Linked DNA regions of Tolumonas auensis DSM 9187. The main gene of each other region encodes a partner of the protein of the gene in region 2 in a complex. Links are inferred from orthologs where the notes say so. Each region holds a gene or a part of one and is shown on either strand. Other genes may lie near its edges. The genes, in order: groL and metK.

What was found.
Region 1: the proteins of metK (region 2) and groL are in contact, whole or in part, in a cryo-EM structure (PDB 8P4O), measured with the Escherichia coli proteins. The link is inferred for Tolumonas auensis DSM 9187 from one-to-one orthologs.

Annotation. Positions count from the first base shown.
Region 1 is NC_012691.1:3,092,019-3,100,637, reverse strand. The notes cover bases 5,757-8,619. They hold groL (chaperonin GroEL), read left to right. Parts: upstream 5,757-6,300; coding sequence 6,301-7,938; downstream 7,939-8,619. Other genes in these bases: TOLA_RS14415 (DNA-deoxyinosine glycosylase), read left to right, coding at 8,010-8,513; TOLA_RS14425 (co-chaperone GroES), read left to right, coding at 5,967-6,260; TOLA_RS14430 (FxsA family protein), read left to right, coding at 5,757-5,827. Outside these bases: TOLA_RS16920 (serine hydrolase), read right to left, coding at 1-703; TOLA_RS14455 (hypothetical protein), read right to left, coding at 818-1,201; TOLA_RS14450 (sodium-dependent transporter), read right to left, coding at 1,368-2,717; TOLA_RS14445 (GIY-YIG nuclease family protein), read right to left, coding at 2,820-3,116; protein-disulfide reductase DsbD, read right to left, coding at 3,092-4,822; divalent-cation tolerance protein CutA, read right to left, coding at 4,819-5,139; more of TOLA_RS14430, read left to right, coding at 5,315-5,756.
Region 2 is NC_012691.1:1,362,212-1,370,892, reverse strand. The notes cover bases 2,611-5,535. They hold metK (methionine adenosyltransferase), read left to right. Parts: upstream 2,611-3,458; coding sequence 3,459-4,613; downstream 4,614-5,535. Other genes in these bases: TOLA_RS06405 (DUF5718 family protein), read right to left, coding at 5,166-5,535; TOLA_RS06410 (SprT family zinc-dependent metalloprotease), read left to right, coding at 4,691-5,215; tkt (transketolase), read right to left, coding at 2,611-3,184. Outside these bases: pgk (phosphoglycerate kinase), read right to left, coding at 1-876; more of tkt, read right to left, coding at 1,184-2,610; more of TOLA_RS06405, read right to left, coding at 5,536-5,996; TOLA_RS06400 (endonuclease), read left to right, coding at 6,105-6,800; rsmE (16S rRNA (uracil(1498)-N(3))-methyltransferase), read left to right, coding at 6,801-7,532; gshB (glutathione synthase), read left to right, coding at 7,541-8,497; TOLA_RS06385 (YqgE/AlgH family protein), read left to right, coding at 8,517-8,681. UniProt on the Escherichia coli protein: Catalyzes the formation of S-adenosylmethionine (AdoMet) from methionine and ATP.

The DNA.
Region 1 (8,619 bases), 1.7 Mb from region 2 along the record:
TCTCCAGACGGGAGCTGGATCTCTTCACCCGGTCAACATCGGCATTGGTGATGGTGATCGGTTGATCCATGGATAATTTGGCATCCAGCACGACCATCGCGGTCATCAGTTTGGTAATCGATGCGATAGGCGTACGACGCGCCGCATTTTTGCCATACACCATGCGGCCGGTATTGGCATTCATGATCAGTGCGGCATTGGAGTCCAGAAACGGACTGCCGCTGGTCATCGGAATAGTATTCACCCGGGCTGGCGGCGTATTCGCAGCCAGACTGGATTTGACCGGCGCATGTGCACGGGAAGAGATACTCGCTGACTTATGGCCGGCATTTTTGGCTAACTGACGCGATTTGACCTTTTTCTGCGTCCGGCTGTATTTATTCAGTCGCTGTGTGGAGTTCAGCGCAAGTTTGGTGGCTGGTTTGGTCGTTTTTGTTGCGGACAGCGGTTTAACCTTACCGGCTTTGGCGACTGAAACTGGTTTTTTGGTCGTCTTTTTAACCGTTTTCTTCACGGTCTTTTTAACCGCGGCCACTTTTTTAACCACCGGCTTAGCCACAGGCTTCACCGCCGGTTTGACTACCGGTTTACTTTTTACTACCACGACCGGTTCGTCCGGGACATACGGCTTGGGTACTGTCGCGGCGAAACTTTGCGAAGAAAAACAGACTAATCCAAATAAGAAAGCTACTACCTTGTTCATCGCTATGTCCTGAAACAGTCAAACTATGTCAGCCGGAAATGTCAGCCAGAAATCGGGAGCGGGATTATAGCGCTAAACCTGCTGATTCCGGCCACCTGAAATAAAAGAAAATTGTTACCGATTCTCGTCATCTTTCACCACGCGGGAAAGCTGCAGTGTTTTATTTAATACGCCATCTGTGACATCCAGTTGAAAGTCACCCGATAGCTGGAAAATCTGCCATTTCCCCGGTTCGTAACCTTTCAGGCCCATAAAATCTTTTGCCTGAGTAGCACTCTGAAACGCGATCGCTCCCGGATAGAGACCAAACAGACATGGCCCGAGTTTTACTACTGTTTTGCCCCGTGTCAGTGCGACAGCATCATCCGGCGAACTGATGGTATAAACCGGATGCATGGGGGATTGCCGTATCATGGGTACACTATTTCGCTGAATATCTACCCAGGCTGCGACGACGGCAAAAATGATCAATGACAGCGGGAGCAGAAAACGTTTCATTGAGCGGATCCATCCTGGCGATTAACAGAGCGGATGATCATACGCTCTTCCTGAAGGTTAGATTAGGTGAAAAAAAATGGAGGAGCCAGTACAGCCCCTCCATATTCATCATTCTCTTGCGCAAAGTGTGCAAAACACAGCACTTTACGCGGAAAAACCGCGCCGGTTAAAACACATTCAGCGCATGCAGCATGACCGTGAGGATCAGCAGCGGCGTAATAAAACGCAGCAGCACAAACAGGATCCGGCTCAGATGCTGATTCTGCAGTTGCTGATGATTGCTTAATGCCTGCTGTAAGGCCGGATAGCCCCAGACCCAACCGACAAACACGGCAATCGTGATCCCGCCAAGTGGCAGCAGAATATTGGAGCTCAGGTAATCGAACAGATCAAACATGTTCATACCAAACAGTTTGAATTCCGCCATCGTGCTGTTGGTCAGTGCACAGGTTGAACCGAGTAAGGCAACCAGCACCAAGGTGATCAGGGTGGCGGTTTTACGCCGCACACCAAAACGTTCATTGATCACCGCGACCGGCACTTCCAGCAAAGAGAGCATGGCGCCGATAGCGGCCACCGAGGTCAGCACAAAGAACAGCACCATCAGCAGGTGGCCGAACGGCATCTGCGCGAATACCGCCGGAATGGTGATAAACACCAGGGGCGGACCGGCTTCCGGCTGAAAGCCAAACGTGAATACGGCCGGGAAAATAGCAATACCGGCCAGCATGGACACAAACAGATCGGCGCACATGACGCGGAAGGCGGTCACCGGAACATTCTGATCGTCGCGGAAGTAACTGCCGTAGGTCATCATGGTGCCCATACCCACGGAAAGTTTGAAGAACGCCAGCCCCATGGCGGCCAGCAATACCGACCCGTTCAGCTTGCTGAAATCAGGCTGGAACAGAAACTTCAGCGCTTCGCCGGCTTTATCCAGTGTCAGGCTGAAGCCGCACAAAATCAGCAACAGGATGAACAGCAGCGGCATCAGGCGTTTAGTAACGGCTTCAATACCTTTCGCCACCCCCAGCAGCAGGATCCCGCTGATAAACAGCAATACACCCCATTGCCACACCAGTGATTGCACGGGATCGCTGATCAGCGCCCCGAAAGCGGCGCCGGTGACTTTCGGATCACTGGAGAGGATCTCGCCAGTGATGGCTTTCGGCACATAGGCAAACACCCAGGCGACAACCTCAGAGTAGAAGGCCATGATCAGGAAGGCGGCTACGACACCAAACGCGCCAATCAGCCACCATGGCTGACCTCGGGGAGCCAGACGCTGCAGTGTAGTGATCGGATTTGATTTGGCACTGCGTCCCATGGTGATTTCGGCAATCATCACCGGTAAACCGACCAGCAGTGTTGCCAGCAGATAAATCAGCAGAAAACCGGCACCGCCATTGGCGCCAGTCATATACGGAAATTTCCATATATTGCCAAGGCCAACGGCCGATCCCAGCGTCGCGGCCAGCACGCCGAAACCGGAGGTAAATCCATCGCGTTTGGTCATTTATTACCTTAAATTGGTTTGCTTCTGTAAAAAGTTAATTTTCCCATATTTTATATGGGATACACAGCGGGATTTACGCGAGGGGAGGATTATCTTTGGTGATCAGCAGGTAGTGAGGGATTCAATCCACTCCGGATGCTGCGGCAACAGCTCCTTCCGGGATTTAGGCCACTGCTTGAGACGATATTCCGCCTTCAGTGCCTGACTGCGGTCGCCGATCGCTGTGTGCCAGTGCAGGGAAAGCGGGGTACGCCCGCGCAGATTGCGGGCGCCGGTGCCGGCCTGATGCTGGGCTAGCCGGCGTTGCACATCCGTGGTGATCCCGGTGTAGAGGCGGTTATCCTTATCGCGGATCAGATACAGCGACCAGATAGTTAACAAAGCTGGCTGTGCTGACATTGTTCCAGCTTACCCTGTAATTCATCTGCCGGGATAAAACCCTGAATACGCAAGTGCGGGCTGGGTTTGCTCTGTTTATCGAAGAACAGCACATTCGGCAGTCCCAGTACCTGCAACTCCTGCATTAAGGCGCGGTGTTCCGCGTTATTGGCGGAGACATCGGCCCGCAGCAGCTGATAATCACTCAGGCTGTGCTGCACCTGCGGATCGCTGAACGTCTTATCATCCAGTTCCCGGCAAGCGGTACACCAGTCAGCATACAGATCCAGCATCACCGGTTTACCCTGCGCTTTGGCGGCAGCTAACTGTTGTTGTAATTCCTCGCTGTTGTTAACCGCTGTAAATGGCAACGCATCGGCGGGTTGCCACTCATACTGTGTAGCCGCGAAAATGCCGGCGGAGAGCAGCAACAGTAATGTCACGGTTTTCAGTCCGGGAGCTTTTGTCACCGGCCACAGACGCCAGATCAGCCACAATACAACGGCCAGTACAAAACAGGACCAAAGCAGCGTAGCTATATGGGCAGGGAGCAACCGTTCCAGCAGGAACAGCGGCATCGCGAGCAGTAATACGGCAAACAGTTGTTTGATGAAGACCATCCAGGCACCGGCTCTGGGCAACACTTTGCCGCCGAAGATCCCCATCAGCAGTAACGGCAAACCCATCCCCAGACTCAGCAGGAACAGGGTCAGTGCACCATACAGCGGGTTCCCGCTTTGAGCGATAAACAGCAGCACACCGGAAAGCGGGGCGCTGGTGCAGGGAGAACCAATCAGACCGGACAACGCGCCCAGCATCGCGACACCGCGCAGTGAGTGCAGCGACTGCTGATTCGCCAGCCCCTGCAGCTTGTCCTGCAGGGCGCGCGGCAACTGAATGCCATTGCCGAACATCAGGCTCAGTGCCAGCAGCAGGTAGAACAGACTGAAGATCCCGAGCAGCCACGGATTTTGCAGCCAGCCCTGAATACCGGCACCGGCAGACGCAATGAAGATACCTATCACTGTATAGGTCAGCGCCATACCCAGTACATAGACGAACGACAGCGTAAAACCGCGCTGCCAGCTCAGGGTATTGCCATGCTGACTGAGCATGGCGCTCAGCACCGGATACATCGGATAAACACAGGGGGTCAGTGATAAACCGACACCCATGGCGAAAAAGCTCAGTAAAGCCAGCAGACCCGGCTGCAGTAATGCGGTGGTATCCGTGCTGTCCGGTGCGGCCGGTACGACAGGTTCAGATTGCGTCAGCGCTGGCCGGAAGGCTTGCAGTGCGATGGTTGTCTGCTGTGGCGGATAACATAAACCTGTTGTGCAGCCCTGATAATGAAGGGTGATTTTTGCGCCGGCAGCGATCGCCGGAAACGACAGCGTGGTACTGACAGTCTGAGGGTAGATTTCGGTCTTTCCCAGAAACTCGTCTTCATGCAGGACACCTGCCGGCAGTGAGAGCGGTGCGGATTCGGCTCCCGCCACATCTACGCGGATTTTTTCCCGGTACAGGTAATAACCTTCCGCTGGCTGCAGAATGATTTGCAGCTGATTGTCCGTTTGCTGTGTCGTCACGACAAACGCCTGATCTGCCGGTAAGAACTGCGGTTTCGCAGCCGGGATCAATTGCTGCAACAAAGCCTCATTCGCTTTCAGCGGCAGCATAAACAGCAGAAAAAAACAGCTGCAAATGAGGTACAGATAGCGTGTCATGGTGTGGTTTGTTCCTGAAGCCATTGCAGATAGGCCGGACTTCCGTTTAATACGGGCATGGCCAGTATTTCCGGCACCTCATAGGGGTGCAATGTCTGTATTCGTTGCTGCAGAACGCCAAACAGAGTGCGGCGGCTTTTAATGACCAGCAGCACTTCCTGGCTTTCTTCCATCTTGCCTTGCCAGCAATAAAGCGATGTCACCTGAGGAATGAGATTAACGCAGGCTGCCAGTTTTTCATTCAGCAACGTCTGCGCCAGTGCACGGGCACAGGTATTATCAGGGCAGGTGCATAATACGACGATAGCATCACTCATGGGCGCTCACCGGCTAATGGATCTTCTTACTCTAATTATGCAGTCTGTCGCAAAATTCGACCACTAAAGATCATCACTATGATCGATGAAACCTTGAATCAGCGGCTCTGCATCCCCATCTGGTGATTTATACGTCAGTTTGTCGGCGTAACTTTATTTGGCCTGAGAGGTGCCTGTGGCAAAAATTGCATTTGGTTTTTTCCTGCTGTTCTTTCTGGAGCTGTGGGTCATCATTAAAGTTGGGTCGGTCATCGGCGCCTTTATGGTGATCCTGCTGATGATCCTGGCGGCGGGTTATGGGGTTTCACTGGTTCGTTCCCAGGGGTTGCGGACCATGATGACGATGCAGCAGCAACTGGCACAGGGCATTGCTCCTGCGGCAACGATGCTGGAAGGCGTTGCGCTGCTGTTCGCCGGTATACTGTTTATGTTTCCCGGTTTTCTGACCGATATTGTGGCGTTATTCCTGCTGCAACCGTTTGTCCGTCACTGGCTGGCCCGCAAGCTCACCAGCAGCCCGCGCTGGCAGGTTTATGGTGTGCATACCACGGTGGAAAGCGAAGCGCAGCATGTCGAGCCGGACAGCGAAGAGGTTTTCAACGAGAAAATCAAACCGGCACCACGTCAGGGAACGACCATTGATGGCGAGTACGAACGTAAAGATAAAGATGACGATACACATCAGTAAGACGTGTACTTAACCAAATTTTTTCTGCTGCGCCCTTGAAGCGCAGGAATATGCCCCCAGATCGGGGATTGTATTTGAATTCAGTTTCGGCCGCAGAAGGCCGTATTCATAGAAACAACACTCAGTAGGAGAGTTATCAATGAAAATTCGCCCATTGCATGATCGCGTGATCATCAAACGTACCGAAGTTGAAGCTAAGTCTGCAGGCGGCATCGTGCTGACTGGTTCTGCTGCTCAGAAATCCACTCGTGGTGAAGTTCTGGCAGTCGGCACGGGTCGAATCCTGGATAACGGCGAAGTGAAAGCGCTGGCTGTCAAAGTAGGCGATAAAGTGATTTTCAACGAAGGTTACGGCGTGAAAACCGAGAAGCTGGATGGTCAGGAAGTTTTGATCCTGTCTGAAACTGACATCCTGGCAATTGTTGAAGAATAATTTTTATCACCCCCCAATTTGAGCTAAAGGAATTTTAGAAATGGCAGCTAAAGACGTTAAATTTGGTAGCGACGCCCGTATCAAAATGCTGGAAGGTGTCAACGTTCTGGCGAACGCGGTAAAGGTAACACTGGGCCCGAAAGGCCGTAACGTAGTGCTGGATAAATCATTCGGCGCACCAACCATCACCAAAGACGGTGTTTCTGTAGCGAAAGAAATTGAACTGGAAGACAAATTCCAGAACATGGGCGCTCAGATGGTGAAAGAAGTAGCTTCCCAGGCGAATGACGCGGCGGGTGACGGAACTACTACTGCTACTGTACTGGCTCAGTCAATCATCACCGAAGGTCTGAAAGCCGTTGCTGCTGGCATGAACCCGATGGATCTGAAACGTGGTATCGACAAAGCGGTTCTTGCTGCAGTTGAAGAACTGAAAACCCTATCTGTGCCATGTGCTGACACCAAAGCAATTGCTCAGGTAGGTACTATCTCTGCAAACTCTGATGAAAACGTGGGCAAACTGATCGCAGAAGCGATGGATAAAGTAGGCCGTGACGGTGTTATCACTGTTGAAGATGGTCAGGGTCTGCAAGACGAGCTGGCTGTCGTTGAAGGTATGCAGTTCGATCGCGGTTACCTGTCTCCGTACTTCATCAACAAACAAGACACTGCTTCTGTAGAACTGGACGATCCGTTCATTCTGCTGGTAGACAAGAAAGTGTCTAACATCCGCGAAATGCTGTCAGTGCTGGAAGGCGTTGCGAAAGCAGGCAAACCACTGGTTATCATCGCCGAAGACGTAGAAGGCGAAGCGCTGGCAACGCTGGTTGTTAACACCATGCGTGGCATCGTGAAAGTGGCTGCTGTTAAAGCGCCAGGCTTCGGTGACCGCCGTAAAGCCATGCTGCAGGATATCGCGATTCTGACTGCCGGTACTGTTATCTCTGAAGAGATCGGTATGGAGCTGGAAAAAGCGACTCTGGAAGAATTGGGCCGTGCCAAACGCATCGTGATCACTAAAGAAAACACCACCATTATTGACGGTGTAGGTGAAGCAGCAACTATCGAAGCGCGTATTGCTCAGATCCGTCAGCAGATCGAAGAGTCTTCTTCTGACTATGACAAAGAAAAACTGCAGGAACGTGTTGCTAAACTGGCTGGCGGTGTTGCAGTTATCAAAGTCGGTGCAACCACCGAAGTTGAAATGAAAGAGAAAAAAGCCCGCGTTGAAGATGCCCTGCACGCAACCCGTGCTGCGGTAGAAGAGGGTGTGGTTGCTGGTGGTGGTGTGGCGCTGGTTCGTGCTGCAGCTAAACTGGCTGACCTGAAAGGTGACAACGAAGATCAGACCGTTGGTATCCGTGTTGCCCTGCGCGCTATGGAATCACCACTGCGTCAGATCGTAGACAACGCCGGTGAAGAGCCATCAGTGGTTGCAAACCGTGTTCGTGAAGGTGAAGGTAACTTCGGTTACAACGCCGCGACCGAAGTTTACGGCGACATGCTGGAAATGGGTATTCTGGATCCAACCAAGGTAACCCGTCTGGCACTGCAATTCGCTGCTTCTGTGGCTGGTCTGATGATCACCACCGAATGTATGATCACAGACGCACCGAAGAAAGATGCACCAGCTATGCCTGATATGGGCGGCATGGGTGGCATGGGCGGCATGATGTAATTCATCGCAACTCAAAGTGCATACTTAAAGGCCGGAGCGATCCGGCCTTTTGCTTTTCAGGAAACAGCAGCATGACGTTACTTTATAGCTTTGCACCGATTGCGGATGAAAATGCCCGGATACTGATCCTCGGCAGTATGCCGGGACAAGCGTCGCTGGATGCCGGCCAGTATTACGCGCATAAACGTAATCTGTTCTGGCCTGTCATGGCCGAGCTGTTGCAGTTTGATCCGTCAGCCGGTTATGAAGAGCGAACCGCGGCGTTACGTGCGGCGGGGATTGCGCTCTGGGATGTGCTGCAATCCTGTAAACGCGAGGGGAGTCTGGATGCCAACATTGAGCATGCCACTCTGACGGTAAACAATTTTGCGGAATTTTTCCGCCAGCACAGACAGATCCGTCATGTGTTTTTTAACGGCGAAAAAGCAGCTTCCTGTTTTCACCGGTATGTTGCCAAAGCTGATTATCCTGCCGATCTGATCTGCCAGCGTCTGCCTTCCACCAGTCCGGCCAACGCCTCCCAGTCGCTTGCCTTCAAGTTGCAGGCATGGCAGCGGATCATGGATGTGAAATAACAAAGCTCTCTCTGCAGGCCGTTCATTAATCCATCTGCTATCTTTGTATAGATCTATTCCTGCCTTTTCTGTGTTGTATTCAGTGTTTTCTGAAGCTGAAAACAGG
Region 2 (8,681 bases):
TTTAGCGGAATCAGGGCCGATATCGAAAATCATGTCGTCATCAGTTACTTCAGAAACTGATTTGATAGTAGCTGGAGTTGATTCAGAGAACTCTTTACCTACAACAACGTCAGTAGTAACTGGAATGTTGGTTTCAGCAGCCAGTTTCTTCGCAGTGTCGATCAGGTCGTGTTCGCACAGAGATTTACCAACATTGTGGCCAGCAGCCGCGATGAAGGTGTTAGCGATACCACCACCAACTACCAGCTGGTCAGCGATTTTAGACAGAGATTCCAGAACGGTCAGCTTGGTAGAAACTTTAGAACCACCAACGATAGCAACCATTGGACGCTCAGGTTTCAGCATCGCTTTACCCAGCGCGTCCAGTTCACCAGCCAGCAGTGGGCCAGCACAAGCAACAGGAGCAAACTGAGCAACACCGTAGGTAGAACCTTCAGCGCGGTGAGCAGTACCGAAAGCGTCCATTACGAATACGTCACACAGTGCAGCGTATTTCTTGGCCAGCTCTTCAGTGTTTTTCTTTTCGCCTTTGTTGAAGCGGCAGTTTTCCAGAACAACCAGTTCACCAGCTGCAACTTCAACGCCGTCCAGATAATCTTTAGCCAGACGTACCGGGCAGGACAGTTTGTCTTTCAGATAGTTAACTACTGGCAGCAGAGAGAACTCTTCGTTGTACTCGCCTTCGGTCGGACGACCCAGGTGAGAAGTGATCATCAGCTTGGCGCCTTTTTCCAGAGCCAGTTTGATGGTCGGCAGAGTTGCAACGATACGAGCGTCAGAAGTTACTTTACCATCTTTCACTGGTACGTTCAGGTCAGCACGAACCAGTACGCGCTTACCAGCCAGATCCAGATCAGTCATTTTGATAACAGACATGTTAGTCCCCTATATTTTTCAGACATATAACGAAGTCAGTGCCATTGGCCTTATTAATCTTCCTGATAAGGCGCAACTTATGAAGTTAGCAGGTCAACCGGAAATAGCGGGATGAACTTCAGTTGTGTGTGTTGTTTTTTTCCTGACATAAATCAGGGGGGACTGAAGTCATACTCAATACGGTTATGTTGTGACGAACTAATCATTCAAACGCAAAGAGTTTACTGTGCTTATGCATCAAACGCGATACTTGACACAGATTTTCTGTGAAAAAAACGGGAGCCGAAGCTCCCGTTTAACATTGCATTTACGCCTGGAACAAACTTTCAACAGTTTGCACCACATTTTCTACAGTAAAGCCAAATTCTTTAAACAATAGCTCGGCTGGGGCTGACTCGCCAAAAGAGTGCATGCCGATGATTTTACCGTTCAGACCTGCGTATTTGTACCAGTAATCAGCAATGCCTGCTTCTACTGCGACACGTTTAGTCACAGCTGATGGCAATACAGATTCTTTGTACTCTGCAGACTGTGCATCGAAAGCATCAGTACATGGGATGGAAACCACACGGATCTTGCGACCTTTTGCAGTCAGTTCGTCCGCTGCCAGCATCGCCAGTTCAACTTCAGAACCCGTTGCAATCAGAATGGCTTCCGGCGTGCCTTCGCTGTCGCGCAGGACATAACCACCTTTATATACATTCGCCAGTTGTGCCGGAGTACGATCCATCTGCGTCAGGTTCTGACGGGAGAAAATCAGTGCACTCGGGCCATCTTTACGTTCAACCGCATATTTCCAGGCAATCGCAGATTCAACCTGGTCACATGGACGCCATGTGCTCATGTTTGGTGTCAGACGCAGAGAAGCGATCTGTTCTACCGGCTGATGCGTCGGGCCATCTTCACCCAGACCGATTGAGTCGTGGGTATAAACGAAGATAGTACGCTGTTTCATCAGCGCAGCCATACGGACTGCGTTGCGGGCATATTCCATGAACATCAGGAAGGTTGCGCCGTAAGGAATGAAACCACCGTGCAGAGCAATACCGTTCATCATTGCTGACATTGCGAACTCACGAACACCGTAGTGCACATAGTTGCCGGATGCATCATCCGCGGTCAGTGATTCAGAACCAGACCACATGGTCAGGTTTGATGGTGCCAGATCCGCTGAACCACCCAGGAATTCAGGTAACAGCTTGCCAAATGCTTCAATAGCGTTCTGGCTGGCTTTACGGGAAGCGATTTTGGCTGGATTCGCTTGCAGATCTTCAACAAAAGCTTGTGATACTTCAGCCCAGTTGGCAGGCAATTCACCATTCACACGGCGTTTGTATTCTGCAGCCAGTTCAGGATGTGCTGCTGCATATGCAGCAAACTTCTCATTCCACACTGCTTCTTTAGTTGCACCAGCATCTTTCGCATTCCATTCGGCAGCGATATCGGCAGGAATAACAAACGGCTCATGATTCCAGCCCAGGAACTCACGTGCAGCGGCAATTTCTGCGGCACCCAGTGGTGCGCCGTGGCAATCGTGAGAACCGGCTTTGTTCGGTGAACCAAAACCGATGACTGTTTTACAGCAGATCAGTGTTGGTTTAGTAGTTTCTGCTTTAGCTGCTTCGATTGCGGCTTTAACAGCTGCGGCATCGTGACCATCCACAGCGCGGATAACATGCCAGCCATAAGCTTCAAAACGCGCCGGGGTATCATCAGTAAACCAGCCTTCCACATGACCGTCGATAGAAATACCGTTGTCATCCCAGAATGCAATCAGTTTACCCAGCTTCAGGGTACCGGCCAGTGAACAGGCTTCGTGAGAAATACCTTCCATCATGCAGCCATCACCCATAAATACATAGGTGTGGTGATCGACGATATCGAATTCCGGACGGTTGAACTGTGCTGCCAGTACTTTTTCAGCCAGCGCCATACCAACACCGTTGGTAATACCCTGCCCTAACGGACCTGTGGTGGTTTCAATGCCAGGGGCATAACCATATTCAGGATGGCCAGGAGTACGGGAATGCAGTTGGCGGAAGTTTTTCAGATCATCGATAGACAGGTCATAACCAGTCAGATGCAGCAGGGAGTACAGCAGCATGGAACCATGACCATTGGAAAGGATGAAACGGTCACGCTCGCTCCATTTTGGGTTAGCCGGGTTGTGGTTCAAAAAGTCACGCCACAGCACTTCGGCAATATCAGCCATACCCATCGGGGCGCCTGGGTGTCCGGAATTGGCTTTCTGAACTGCATCCATGCTCAATGCACGGATGGCATTGGCTAACTCTTTACGAGAGGGCATTTGTCACTCCTGCTTTCAATTGGGTCTGTACATTTAAGTAAGGCGCATATTGTCCCAAACTGATCACCGGTTGCGCAAATGTTATCTCGGTTATTTTATCGCATGGCTGCTATCTGTACTGATCGCTTGCTTAATTAGTACCGTACATTGACGATATCCGCATTGACTGCGACAATAGTCACATAGATAGACGTCCAGATGTGGATACTGCTATTTGCAATACGGTTAATGTGCCGGTTGCAATCGCCTTCAACTTTTTACACAGAGAATTAAAATGGCAAAACTGTTTACCTCCGAATCCGTTGCTGAAGGACATCCAGATAAAATCGCGGATCAGATTTCCGACGCGGTGCTGGATGCCATTCTGGAACAGGATCCCAAAGCACGTGTTGCTTGTGAAACATTCGTAAAAACAGGGATGGTGCTGGTTGGTGGTGAAATCACTACCTCTGCATGGGTTGATATCGAAGAACTGGTGCGTAAAACCGTTTGTGATATCGGTTATACCCATTCTGACATGGGTTTTGATGCTCATTCCTGTGCTGTACTGAATGCGATTGGTAAACAGTCACCGGATATTAACCAGGGTGTTGATCGCGCCGATCCGAGAGAACAGGGTGCCGGCGATCAGGGTCTGATGTTTGGGTATGCTTCTAACGAAACTGAAGTGTTAATGCCTGCACCTATTACTTACGCACATCGTCTGGTGAAACGTCAGTCTGAAGTACGCAAGAATGGCACACTGCCATGGCTGCGTCCGGATGCAAAAAGCCAGATCACTTTCATTTATGACAAGCAAGGCAAGATCGAAGGTATCGATACCGTTGTTCTGTCTACACAGCATGCGCCTGATATCAGTCAGACTGATCTGATCGAAGCCGTACAGGAAGTGATCATCAAGCCTGTACTGCCGGCTGAATGGGTAAGCAAAAATACCAAGTATTTCATTAACCCGACTGGCCGTTTCGTTATCGGTGGTCCAATGGGTGACTGTGGTCTGACTGGCCGTAAAATTATCGTAGATACTTACGGTGGTATGGCACGTCACGGTGGCGGCGCTTTCTCCGGTAAAGATCCATCTAAAGTTGACCGTTCAGCTGCCTATGCTGCCCGTTATGTAGCGAAGAACATTGTTGCTGCCGGTCTGGCTGATCGCTGTGAAATTCAGGTTTCTTATGCCATTGGTGTGGCTGAACCAACTTCTATCAGTGTTGAAACATTCGGCACCGGTAAAGTTGATGAAGATCTGCTGACTCAGCTGGTACGTGATCAATTCGATCTGCGTCCGTATGGTCTGATTGAGATGCTGGATCTGATCCAGCCAATTTACAAACAAACGGCTGCTTATGGTCACTTCGGACGCGAAGAGTTCCCATGGGAAAAGACCGACAAAGCCGAATTGCTGCGCGACCTGGCTGGTCTGAAGTAATTAGTTGTTGAAAGGGGCTCCGGCCCCTTTGTTTTATCTGTATACTTCCTCTCTGAAGTATTCTCCTCATCCTGCTTATGCTAAATACCATCAACATCACAAGTCTGATTCAGATAGAAGTCGTCGCCAGCCATTATCTGGCTCTGGCTGCCCGTCATTTCCGTCGTGAATTTAACCACCCGAAAATCACTCTGGATCAACGTGGTAAATGTGCAGGTACTGCCCGCTTACGCGACTGGCATATCCGGCTTAATCCGGTTTTATTGCAGGATAATCAGGCTGAGTTTGAGCGTGAGGTGATCCCGCATGAAATCGCACATTTAGTGGTGCATGCTGTATGGGGCCGGGTAAAACCACATGGCGTGGAATGGCAGAAAGTAATGCAGGATGTGTTTAACATTACACCCCGCACAACACATAAAATGGATGTGACCAAGGTACAGGGTGCCGTTTATGCTTACCGGTGTGATTGCCAGCAACATGAATTATCGGTACGTCGTCACCGCGCTATATTACGCGGTGACAGACAGTATTGTTGCCGACAGTGTGGCTCTAGGCTGCAACCACTAGCTGGCGCAGCAGACTCATCCCCTCGCCTGTAAACTCACCCGTAGCGGCCATCTGACTGATTTGCTCTGCGTTATAACGACGCGCATCATAGACCACCACAACGCTTTCATCCCCCGGCTGCAGGAAGTTCTGCTCACCAAACGATGTATAGCGGGTCGCACCGATGCTGATAATTACCTTTTCCGGATATTGTGCCGCTCTGAGTAAAGCGGAAATATCTTCTGCCGGGCCTTCATCCTGCTGATGGTTCATTTTGTCTGTAACCCAGTTGAGCAGGGTTTCGTGGAAATAGCTGTATTCCACTGCCGGACTGTCTAAGCCATAGGCATGGCATTCCCCGTTCCGGCGCAGAAAACTGGCGATATGGTAGTGATCCAGCTCACCGCCTGAAGAAAATTTATCTAAGGTAATACGCTGAGGAGACATGCCTTTACTGGCTGATCCCCAATTTTTCTTTTCACTGATCTTGCGGGCACCCGGACGGCGAATAGAACAATCGTTAAATGCCGCAAACTCGCAGGGCTGTAATGCTTTAACTTTGTTGTTTTCATATTCAACATCGCAGATCAGGCAGACTTCAGGTTCGATCTGTAAGTTATCTGCACCACTCGGAAACTGGATGCGATCATGAGAAATCGGGAATACGTTCAGAAAGCTGTTTTCAATATGCGGGACATAAAACGGAAATATCGCCTTGGGCTGAATGGCATCTTTCACTTTCACATTCACAAAATCACTGGCTTCCCCAGCTTGTTCCAGATGTCCGGCAAAATTACCTGCCACACCAAAACCAATCAATTTGGTTAATTCCATCTGCTCATGCTCCTTTCCGAATGCACATGCATTCTCAACAAGATTACTGTTAAAAATCGCAGGCATGTTATCCTTGCAACATGTGATTTACACCATAGATATGCGGTTATGGTAAAAAATATTCTTTCAATATCTGTTTTAGCCGTTTGCAGCTTCTTCACAAGCACAGTACTGGCGGATCAAACCTTTGTTCAGGCCAAGAAAATGGCCGCTGAGTTGTATAAACAACATCCGATCACCTTTTACTGCGAATGCCCCATCGTTTATAAGGGCAAAAAATTAACCCCGGATTTAGAAGCCTGTGGCTATCAGGTGCGGAAGCAGGAAAGCCGGGCCAATCGTATTGAATGGGAACACATCGTGCCAGCCTGGGAATTTGGCCACCAGCGTCAGTGCTGGCAACAAGGCGGCCGCAAAAACTGTATCGATAAAGATCCTGTTTTTGCTCAGATGGAAGGCGATATGCATAATCTGGTTCCGTCCGTGGGTGAAGTGAATGGTGATCGGGCCAATTACCGCTATTCGGAATGGAATGCCAAGCCGGATCAGTATGGTCAATGTGAGATGGTTGTCGATTTCAAAGCCAGACGGGTACAGCCCCCGCCTCACAGCCGCGGCGCGATTGCCCGCACCTATTTCTACATGCAGGAACGCTATAAATTATCCATTGCCGACCAGCAGCGGAAGCTGTTTGAAGTCTGGAATAAGAAATATCCGGTTACACCGTGGGAATGTCAGCGGGACAACGCGATTGCCAAATATCAGGGTAACCATAACCGGTTTGTGAAGGAGCAATGCCGATAAATGCGCGTGCCACGAATTTATCAAAACTCACCACTGAATGTGGGTGCCAGCGTTTCTTTAGATGATGATGCGGCTAATCATGTCGGTCGCGTATTGCGTATGGTACCCGATCAGGAGATTTGTCTGTTCAACGGACAAGGCGGTCAATATCAGGCCGTTATCACTGAAAGTGGTAAAAAACATGTCACCGTTAAGATCACTGATTTCTCAGCGCACTCGGTTGAATCACCGCTTTCCATTCATCTGGGACAGGTGATCAGCCGCGGTGACAAGATGGAATTCACCATCCAGAAATCGGTCGAACTCGGTGTCAATGTGATCACGCCACTCTGGTCTTCCCGTTGTGGCGTTAAACTGCAGGGCGATCGGCTGGATAAGAAACTGGAACAGTGGCAGAAAATTGCTATCAGCGCCTGTGAACAGTGCGGCCGTAACTCCGTGCCGTTGATACGGCCGGTAATGTCACTGGAAAACTGGCTGGCTGAACCTACTGACGAACTGAAATTAACGTTGCATCCACGAGCACAATATTCTGTGGGAACGTTGCCTGAACCAACTCATGGTGTTCGTCTGGTGATTGGTCCGGAAGGTGGTTTGTCGGATGACGAAATCGCATTAACAGAACAATATAATTTTCAGGAAATGTTGCTTGGCCCACGCGTGTTGCGCACTGAAACCGCCGCTTTGACCGCGATTACTGCGCTGCAATGTCGTTTCGGCGATCTGTCTTAGGAGAGCAAATGAGCATTAAATTAGGCATCGTGATGGACCCTATTCAGTCCATCAATATCAAGAAAGACACCAGTTTTGCCATGTTATTGGAAGCTCAGCAACGTGGTTACGAACTCTATTACATGGAGATGAGTGATCTCTATCTGGAGCAGGGTATTTCTTATGCTACCATGCGCCCGCTGGAAGTCCGCCAGGATTACACCTGCTGGTATTCACTCGGTGAAGTTGTTGATCAGCCGTTGCATGAGCTGGATGTGATCCTGATGCGTAAGGATCCGCCGTTTGATACCGAATTCATTTATGCGACCTATCTGCTGGAACGCGCGGAAGACCAAGGCACATTAATCGTTAACAAACCGCAAAGTCTGCGTGATGCCAACGAAAAACTGTTCACCGCCTGGTTTGCTGAGCATACGCCCACTACGCTGGTGACACGCTCTGCCGCCAAGTTACGTTCATTCCACCAGCAGCATCAGGATGTGATCCTGAAACCACTGGATGGAATGGGTGGTGCATCCATATTCCGCATGAAACATGATGATCCCAACATTGGGGTAATCATCGAAACACTGACTGAACATGGCTCCCGCTATTGCATGGCGCAGACTTACCTGCCGGCGATTAAAGATGGCGATAAGCGTGTATTAGTCGTCGATGGCGAGCCGATCCCTTATTGCCTGGCCCGTATCCCGTCGCAGGGTGAAACCCGCGGGAATCTCGCCGCTGGCGGACGTGGCGAACCACGCGAGCTAACCGAAGCTGACTGGAAAATTGCCCGTGCGGTGGGCCCGACACTGAAAGCGAAAGGCCTGATTTTTGTTGGTTTAGATATTATCGGTGATCGTCTCACTGAAATTAACGTAACCAGCCCGACTTGTGTCCGGGAAATTGAAGCCGAATTTGATATCAATATTTGTGGTTTGCTGATGGATGCAATAGAGCGCCGTCTGGCTAAAACCAGTTAAGGAACCCTCTTCAGGAATGATGCAGTCATTACAGAATTATTTTCTGGTTGCTATGCCAACGCTCAACGATTCGCTCTTTGAGCGTTCCATTATTTATTTATGTGAACATAACGAAAAAGGCGCAATGGGAATTGTGCTGAATGTGGAATTAGACATCGATCTTTGCCAGTTACTGACACAGATG